4 regions of the Cedecea sp. Ae19-4 genome follow, and region 2 is predicted to be linked to each of the others. Evidence: predicted binding sites of a transcription regulator. Region 2 holds the regulator's gene; each other region holds the start of a gene.
The links. Region 2 encodes CRP, which controls carbon source genes, mostly activating them, when cyclic AMP is high. Its sites were predicted from a motif close to ATGTGANNNNNNTCACAT; they were not measured.

Region 1: the regulator CRP is predicted to act here: its motif matches at 879-896, upstream of bhsA (multiple stress resistance protein BhsA).
Region 3: the regulator CRP is predicted to act here: its motif matches at 946-963, upstream of idnD (L-idonate 5-dehydrogenase).
Region 4: the regulator CRP is predicted to act here: its motif matches at 1,047-1,064, upstream of drpB (cell division protein DrpB).

Annotation. Positions count from the first base shown of each region.
Region 1 covers NZ_JBCHWG010000001.1:935,519-937,723, forward strand. Annotated here, with positions in the region: gene AAIE02_RS04440 (siderophore-interacting protein) at 1-56, shown strand, start outside; gene AAIE02_RS04445 (TetR/AcrR family transcriptional regulator) at 86-721, opposite strand; gene bhsA (multiple stress resistance protein BhsA) at 969-1,226, shown strand; gene ldtC (L,D-transpeptidase LdtC) at 1,332-2,205, opposite strand, start outside.
Region 2 covers NZ_JBCHWG010000004.1:97,403-99,607, forward strand. Annotated here, with positions in the region: gene AAIE02_RS21480 (YccS/YhfK family putative transporter) at 1-578, opposite strand, end outside; gene crp (cAMP-activated global transcriptional regulator CRP) at 641-1,273, opposite strand; gene AAIE02_RS21490 (OsmC family protein) at 1,586-1,990, shown strand; gene AAIE02_RS21495 (phosphoribulokinase) at 2,027-2,205, opposite strand, start outside.
Region 3 covers NZ_JBCHWG010000002.1:86,811-89,015, forward strand. Annotated here, with positions in the region: gene idnD (L-idonate 5-dehydrogenase) at 1-883, opposite strand, end outside; gene AAIE02_RS13275 (HAD-IA family hydrolase) at 1,303-1,983, opposite strand; gene AAIE02_RS13280 (hypothetical protein) at 2,171-2,205, opposite strand, start outside.
Region 4 covers NZ_JBCHWG010000001.1:2,067,683-2,069,887, forward strand. Annotated here, with positions in the region: gene AAIE02_RS09815 (hypothetical protein) at 68-220, shown strand; gene drpB (cell division protein DrpB) at 708-980, opposite strand.

The DNA of each region.
Region 1 (2,205 bases), on a different contig from region 2:
TTGAGCACGAAGCCATTAACTTTATGGCCTACTGGGCGAAAGGGCGAGTTCGCTAGTGAAAAGGGCGGCCATTGGCCGCCTTGGATCAGATCTTCTTCAACTGCGGCATCAACATCACCGTGGTTTTCACAATCTGCATTAACTCTTCATAGCTGGCGTTCTCGCGCGCGCTGACCGACATCCCCTGAATGATGCAGCACAGGTATTTTGCCAGGCAGCGAATGTTACGTTCCGCCGGGATCTCGCCTTTTTGCTGGCGCATTTCAAGGAAACGCACCAGAGTTTGTTCCTGCACGGCATGGCGGGCTTTTATCGTTGCGGCGATGTCTTCCGACGACGCGGCCAGCACGGATGAGGTGCAAATGATAAAGCAACCAGCGGGCGTGCTCTTGTCGGTAAAACATTGTGCGACCGCGGAAAGATAGTTCTCCAGCGCGGCTTCCATGGTCTGCTCTTCACAGAACAGGCAGGCCTCGTGCTTTGCCGCAAAGCGCGCGATATAGCGATCCAGCACCGCGCGGAACAGGCCTTCTTTGTTGATGAACTCCGCGTAGAGCGTTGGGGCCTTTGCCCCGGTGGCTTCTACCAGATGCGCCATGGATGTTGCTTCATAGCCATGCTGCCAGAAGAGTGTCATGGCCTTGTCGAGTGCTGCTTCCCTGTCAAACACTTTTGGACGGCCACGGCTTTTTTTGCTGCAACTTAAAGTCTCGGTTGCCATACCTGCCGTTTAACCTCTGTCTAATTAGTGAACACTTATTATAAAAATAATCGGCGGCGGTAGCCAGTGCCACGTTATGAAAAATAATTATTTCTTATCACAATGAAAAATAGCGCTTTTTTTAATTAATTAACGGTCGTTATTAAAATATGTTGACGTGTGATGTGGATCACGATTATGATTTAATTATCGATCGTTAACTAATTAAGTTTAACGACCTAACGTTCACCTGCTTAGGACCTGAATCATGAAAACCTTAACTACTCTGTTCGCTGCCGCTGTGATTAGCTCACTCTCATTTGCAAGCTTTGCGGCGGTTGAAGTTTCTGCTACCCCTGCTGGTCAGCAAAAAGTTGGCACCATCAGCGCCAATGCGGGCAGCAACCTCTCTTCCCTGGAAGAACAGTTGGCCGCGAAGGCCGATGCAATGGGCGCTAAATCGTTCCGTATTACCTCCGTTAACGGTCCGAACACCCTGCACGGTACTGCCGTCATCTATAAATAAGCCAGACGTTAACCCTCAATACGTTTGACCTTATTCGTTATATGCCACTGCAAGCAAAAGGCCCTGTCTATCGACAGGGCCTTTTTTTACGCATAAAACCTGAACTCAGATTTCGTTGTTCGGCTGGTCAGTCGCATGGGCATTGACGTTGACCGGCATCCCGGAACGGTGCTCCATGGCCTGTTCCATCACCTGCGCATCGGTTTTAGGTGCGTTGCGGAACTGCGTCATCTGCTCGTTTAGCACAATCGGCAGAACTTTCGGGTCATCATCAATCGCTTTGGACAGCGGCTGGTGAACTTCAACCAGGCGGGAGCCATCCGGCTCAACGGACGCTTTGATTGGCGTGTTGATGATGCGCACTGAAGTGCCGACCGGAACCGTGTTGAACAGCGCTTTGATATCGCCGTCGCGCAGGCGGATACAGCCGGAGCTGACGCGCATACCGATGCCGAAGTCGGCGTTGGTGCCGTGCAGCAGGTAAACGCCGCCGAACGCTGCCAGGCGAATCGCGTGGTGCCCCATCGGGTTATCCGGCCCCGCAGGAACCACGGCCGGGAGCTTAATGCCCTGCGCCAGGTAACGCGCCCGAATATTGGCCGTTGGTGTCCAGGTCGGGTTGGCCCGTTTGTCGGAAATTTTGGTCACCATCGTCGGGGTCAGCGTGTCTCCGCCCAGCTGGCCAATGCCAATCGGATAAACGGTGACGCTGTTTTTCCCTGCCGGGAAATAGTACAGACGCAGTTCGGCGAGGTTAATCACGATGCCCTCGCGTGGGACGTCCGGCAGCAGCATCTGGCGCGGGATGGTCAGCACGCTCCCGGCGCGGGGCACATAAGGATCCACGCCCGGGTTGGCCTGCAGCAACGCCAGGAAACCGACGTTGTACTTTTTGGCAATGGCCTCCAGCGAACCGCCGTCGTTTTCAACCTGATGGAACAGGTTTTTGCCGATCAGGCGGCTGTTAGCAGCGGGAAGC
Region 2 (2,205 bases):
GCTTTTTCCGGGTCGGTATGCTGGGTCAGCAGGCTGTACTTTGCTTCGCAGTAATCTGCCAACTGGCGGTACAGCAGGCTGAGCGACTCCCTGAGCGGTTGTTCACGCCATAGCCGGAACCAGAACCAGTTGAAGGCGCCGTACCAGATGGTGCCGAAGATATAGAGTACCATGGGCTTCCAGATCGGCATATTCCCGGCCATGCTGAGCGTAAAAATAGCGGCGATCAGCGATGCGGGCAGCAGACGGGCGTGAAGTGAGCTGATTTCTGCCGTCACGCCGAGCAGCAGAGCCATGACGATCAATATCGCCGGGAGCGGGATGTGGGTGTAAAGCAGCAGAAGCTGCAGGATAAGGCTGCTGAGAGCGAACAGGCTGCCGCCGATGATCAATCGTTTGAAGAAGCGCTTGTGCGGCGTGTCCAGCCCGGCAATGTTGCAGCAGGCGGGAACTAACGAGAAGAGCAGACCGTTTTGCAGGTTGCCAAGCAGCAGGCCGACAGCCACGGGAAGACACAGCACCAGCGTTTGCCGCAGCGCGTAGTTAACTTCCGGGTGGTAAATTAATCTCTTCCACATAGCCTGAATTGTAGAGACAAAAAAGGCGTGTTACCGAAGCGACACGCCTTTATAAGGGCTAATTAACGGGTGCCGTAAACGACAATCGTTTTACCGTGGGCGGAAATGAGGTTCTGATCTTCCAGCATTTTCAGAATACGGCCAACGGTTTCGCGGGAGCAGCCCACGATCTGACCGATTTCCTGGCGGGTGATTTTGATTTGCATCCCGTCCGGGTGGGTCATGGCATCCGGCTGTTTAGCCAGGTTCAGCAGCGTCTGAGCAATGCGGCCGGTCACGTCGAGGAAGGCGAGGTTGCCTACTTTCTCAGAAGTTACCTGCAGGCGGCGCGCCATCTGGGAAGAAAGGCGCATCAGGATGTCCGGGTTGACCTGAATCAGCTGACGGAATTTTTTATAGGAAATTTCAGCTACTTCACAGGCTGACTTGGCGCGAACCCAGGCGCTACGCTCCTGGCCTTCTTCGAACAAACCTAATTCACCAATGAAATCACCCTGATTCAGATAAGAAAGGATCATCTCCTTGCCTTCTTCATCTTTAATCAGAACAGCTACGGAGCCTTTGACGATGTAGTACAGCGTCTCCGCCTTTTCACCCTGGTGAATCAGCGTGCTCTTCGACGGATACTTATGAATGTGGCAATGAGACAAGAACCATTCGAGAGTCGGGTCTGTTTGCGGTTTGCCAAGCACCATGCGCGGTTATCCTCTGTTATAAACTGGCTACCAAAGACAAGACGCGGAACCTCTTGTCTGGCGTTGCAATCGTGAAATTTTCCCAAGCCCTGGGAGCTGGCGGGCAGGTTAACCCTGCGGCCTGTAATTAGTCGTTTCCTCTGCTTACGGCATAAACGTCTCTGTATCGCAGCAGCATCCGGATTGTTTTAGCATAGCTTTTGGTTAGTGTCTTGTATTGTCTCGTTTCAGCATGACCTGGATCGCCTTACGTTGCCAGTTTTCACGTAGACGCGTAATCTGAAAGAAATTTTTATTACGGGAGTAGGTAAAATGCAGGCACGTGTTAAATGGGTGGAAGGCATGACCTTCCTCGGCGAATCCGCTTCTGGCCACCAAGTTCTGATGGACGGGAACTCCGGGGATAAAGCGCCAAGCCCGATGGAAATGCTGCTGATGGCCGCGGGCGGTTGTAGCTCAATTGACGTGGTGTCGATTCTGCAAAAAGGCCGCCATGATGTGACGAATTGTGAGGTGAAACTGACTTCCGAACGTCGTGAAGAAGCACCTCGTCTGTTTACCCGCATTCATTTGCATTTTGTTGTGACCGGGAAAGAGCTGAAAGAAAGTGCGGTTGCCCGCGCCGTTGAGCTGACCGCAGAGAAATATTGCTCGGTGACGTTGATGCTGGAGAAAGCCGCAGAGATTAGCCACAGCTACGAAATTATTGAAGCCTAAGTAGAAAAGGGCGGTATACAGACCGCCCTTACGCCATCAGGCAATTTTCCTGCCTTCCGCCAGCCGCTGCACCAGCGGGGCCATGATCAGCTCCATCGCCAGCCCCATTTTCCCGCCCGGTACCACCAATGTATTGATGTGGGAGATAAACGACCCCTGCAACATCGCCAGCAGATAAGGGAAGTCGATGTCGTCCAGCCCACGGAAGTGAATGA
Region 3 (2,205 bases), on a different contig from region 2:
CCGTGGTGAAGCGGAAAGAGCCTTTCAGCGAAATCTCTTTGGCGATGAGCATCATCATGGGGAATTCCGGCACTGCGCCGCCCATTCCTACCTGCACCATGGTGCCTTTGGCGCGGGTCACTTCCAGGCAGGTGGTTACTGACGAAGGGTGACCGGAGGCTTCAAAGCTGATATCGAAGTAGCCTTTTTCCTCTTTCCTGCCGTCCAGGCTATCGTGCAGCGGGTTCACCAGCGTGTCGGCGCCCATCTGCGCGGCCAGCGAAAGCGAGCGCGGGCTGACATCGGCGCAGACAATTTCTGCCGCTCCCAGCGTTTTTACCGCGCTGGCGATCAGGCAGCCAATCGGCCCTACGCCGGAGATAAACACGCGCTTGCCCTGCAGATCTCCCGCCTCGTGCGCGGCGTGGATGGCCACCGCCAGCGGCTCGGCAAACACCATCACTTTTTCATCCGCTTCAGCGGGATAGGGAACGCACTGCGCGCTGTCGACGGTTTTAAACCGGGTAAAGCCGCCGTCAACGTGTGGGAAGTACATTGCGCTGCCGAAGAAGCGCATGGTTGTGCATTGATTTTCTTCCTGGCTAAGGCAATATTTACAATGGCCACAAGGTTTGGATGGATTAATAGCGACCGTCTGTCCTTCATGTAATTCAGGAGAATCGGTATGCACTACCGTGCCAATAACTTCATGGCCTAAAATCATTGGGGCTTTTACGGCAAAGTTGCCGACCTTCCCTTCCTGATAATAATGCAAATCGGACCCGCAAATGCCTCCCCGGGAAATCTTCAGCAACGTCCCTTTATTATTCCACTCAATTTCCTGATGGCTAACGGAAACGGTTTGCTTGCCTGAGATCACACAGGATTCAGTGTTAATTTTCATCAATACCTCAATAGTCAGCGGGTAAAACTCAGCGCTATTTAAAGGCTTTTACCTGCCCATAATTGTGATGAAAATCACACTTAAAGGCTGTTACAGAAGGATGTTACGCATAACGTGACGCACCTTTTAGTTCTTAGCGGTTGGCGCCAGGGATGGGGCGATGTAATGCGGAAAATAAAAAAATAGCTTCTGAGGATTCTGGTAAATAAATAAAAAACATCAAAAACCTTTAAAAGAAAAATACATGAACGTTCTGCAAATCAAATATTAGCCATCATGAAAAGTATGAATTATTTATTTACAAAGTAGAGTAATATTTTTAATTACCCATGAGAATGAAAGAGATAACCCGGCACTCATCGGCCGGGAATCTGTCAATCACCTTGAATAGGCTCTGCCACAAAAGAGAGCCTGAATAATTAGCTTAGCTGCAAGAGAATACCCGAGCCGTCGGCCTCAACTCGCAGGGCATCGTAATTTTCCGCGCCGGTATAACGAGAGAGCTCCCCGGCGTGGTGAGCGTTGGTGCCGGAAATGACAAAGATTTTTGCGCCTGCCGCTTCACCGGCTTGTACACCCGCCAGGGCATCCTCAAACACCAGGCAGTCGGCCGCGTTTACGCCCAATTTTTCCGCCGCCAGCAGGTAGCCCTCCGGGGCGGGCTTACCGAGACGGACGTCTTCCGCCGCAATAATAACTTTGGGTTCAGGCAAACCGGCGGCCTGAATGCGGCGCAGCGCCAGCGCTTTTGGGGCGGAAGTAACAATGGCCCAGCGATCCATCGGCAGCGCCTGCAAAAACTCTCGCGCGCCGCCGATGGCTTCCACGCCATTCACATCGGCGATTTCAGCTTCGGTAATCCGCTGTGCTTCGGCTTCGGCATCCACGCCCGGTAGATTCTGGCGGGCAATCGTCTCCACCGCGCGCACGCCGTGAATGGTGGGCAGGAAAGCTACCGGATCGATGCCGTGACGCACGGCCCACTCACCCCAGATGCGTTCTGCCACGCGAATGGAGGTCAGAATGGTGCCGTCCATATCAAAGAAGAAGGCCGCAAAGCGCTGGCCGTTAAAAAGTATATCGCCCGTTTGTGCTGTCAATGACGTGCTCTCCACAGGAGTCTGATGGTCTGCGGAGCATCATACATGGGCGTTATTTATTGTTCACCTGGGCAACCACCTTCTCCCTAAAAGGGAGAAGGGAAATACCGATCAACGATTCAACCTGTAAAGCTTACTGGCAGGTCCTCTGTATAGAGGTCGGCACTGTTCTGATAATCACCACAAATTACATCGGCGGCGTCAGCCCGTTAACCCCGGCGG
Region 4 (2,205 bases), on a different contig from region 2:
TCTGGCTGAAGAAAGGCAATAAAAAAAGCACAATGGCTGAAAAGCGCATTGTGCTTTGGGGGCAAACATGGGCCAGCATCGCGGCGTCTCCGGCATCACCGCCGGCGTGAAGACACATCATCAGCTGATGCAGGCTGGAAATACGGCACAGGAACGAAAGTTCATAGCGTTTGCGAACGGCCAGACGGCGCGGACGCAGAGCAGTATGTTCCTTTTTTAAGGACGGAGAATGCGAATAGCGAAGTGAATGATATAGAACACCGGCGCTGCACCAGAGCCGGGACCAATTTACGGCACAAACATTATCCAGCGAATCAGAATAAACGGCGTCGTCTTTTTCCAGTTCGCTCACGCTATTAAACCAGCAGCTATTATTCAACCAAACGCGCGCCCTGCTGCCGAACATCGGCAACATAGTGCGAACAAACGTTATGATTCGAACAATATAAATGTGCATAGTTTTCCCCATAAATCTTCCCGCAGTGTAGACAGTTCGAAAAATAACAAACGTGACTTTACGCACAGTTATATAAATACGATAAACCCTCTTTTTAATGAGGAATAAATAGTATTGCAGTGCAGAGGAAAATTAAATGATGCCGGGAAAGAGCATGAAATAAATAGGCTGGCTTCAGCGGAAGTTTTACAGCGGGAAGGTATACAGCCTGAGCCACGCAAAAGCAGGTGGCTCATCGGGCAATCTGGTTTCAACGCAGCCGGTTTTCTCTGGCGCGAACAGGATAAGCACGCGGCCTTGTGTACCATGCTATCCAGCCCAGCACCGCCGCGACGGAACCTAACACCAGCAACCCCATCAGCGCCCCGAGGAGTTTACCGCTAAAGGTGCCTAAATCGCCGCTGGTTACCCCACTGACGACCCAAAAATAACGCACCATCGCCCAAACGATGTACAAACAAAAAGCATAGAACAGCCACAGCGCAATTTTACCGCCGGGGCTGCGAGTTGGTTTCGCATCCATAACGTTCGACCTAACTTTCAACTGAAACAAAAACGGGTTGTCGACCGCAGTTCCACTGCCGTCTTAGTGTGATTTTTATCACACTAACGCAGCAGATGAACCGCTATAAGCGTTAAATTTTGTTTCAAATCAAAGCGCGAGGGGCAAAAACCGGCTTTGCCCGCAAGTTTTGATTTAGTTTAAGGAAAATATTAATGGTGACGATATCTCTCGTCTAAACAAGAATCGGGCACAAATCCTCCCCTCACCCCGCCCCTCTCCCCAAAGGGGCGAGGGAGAAAACTACAGGTCAGAACAATACGTAATCTGTTCCCTCTCCCTTCCAGAAGTACTCAATTTGTTCCCTCTCCCTTCCAGGGAGAGGGTTAGGGTGAGGGTCAGTAACGAGAACACCGGGTATCAGGGAATGACGGCGATCCCCCAGGCCGTTTACAAGTTAGAAAAAAACACAACTCAGGGAGTGAGATAAAAAATACCCTTTGTTCTCCTCCCTCAATATTCCCTCACTGAAATATAAACGAACACATTTAATTTCCACTCGCGGGTTGACAATAGTACTGCCCATGGGTAGATTTCACGGGCCGAAGTTGCGGCCTTTCCTAACCTGACATAAGAGACTAATGGATACTGAATTTAGTAGCTGCCCGAACATGGCCTTAATGGCGGTTCGGGAAAGTAAACATGAAATCGATTGTGATCACTTCTTCGTTTTGGTGTGTCTCGCCGGAGCCTGATGCTCTCGTGTTGTCCCACCTCGACCAGGGTTTTCACGGTCCCGAGGTGTGTTATGAACTTCAAATCTACCCTTTTTCCTGGTGTCAAAACAGTGACATCAACGCTGCGTGTCCGGCCGCCCCGCGATCGGGTGTTGTCCGCACGCAAAAAACAGTCAAACTCAATTTTCTCTTCGAAAATCAGCGAGTTGAATCAACGCATCACTAACTGGCGTGTCAGTCCTGTCACCGGCCAGCTGGAGCGTCGTTGCAGCTTCTCTGATGGCGAAGACCCTCAAAGTCGACCCTTCGTAGCCTGATTCAGCCGTTACGCCGTAGGTTCGTCTGCGCGCTATGCCGCAGCCCGCTTCCGTGCGCCTCGCTGAGTTACGTCACTGCTGGTACCTGTTTATTCGCTGATGCCTTCTGGCATATTTCTCAGCAGGAATAAACACGTCCCGAGAAAAGAAAATATAAATTTCTCACCTGTTTGTTTTTAATAAATAAATAGT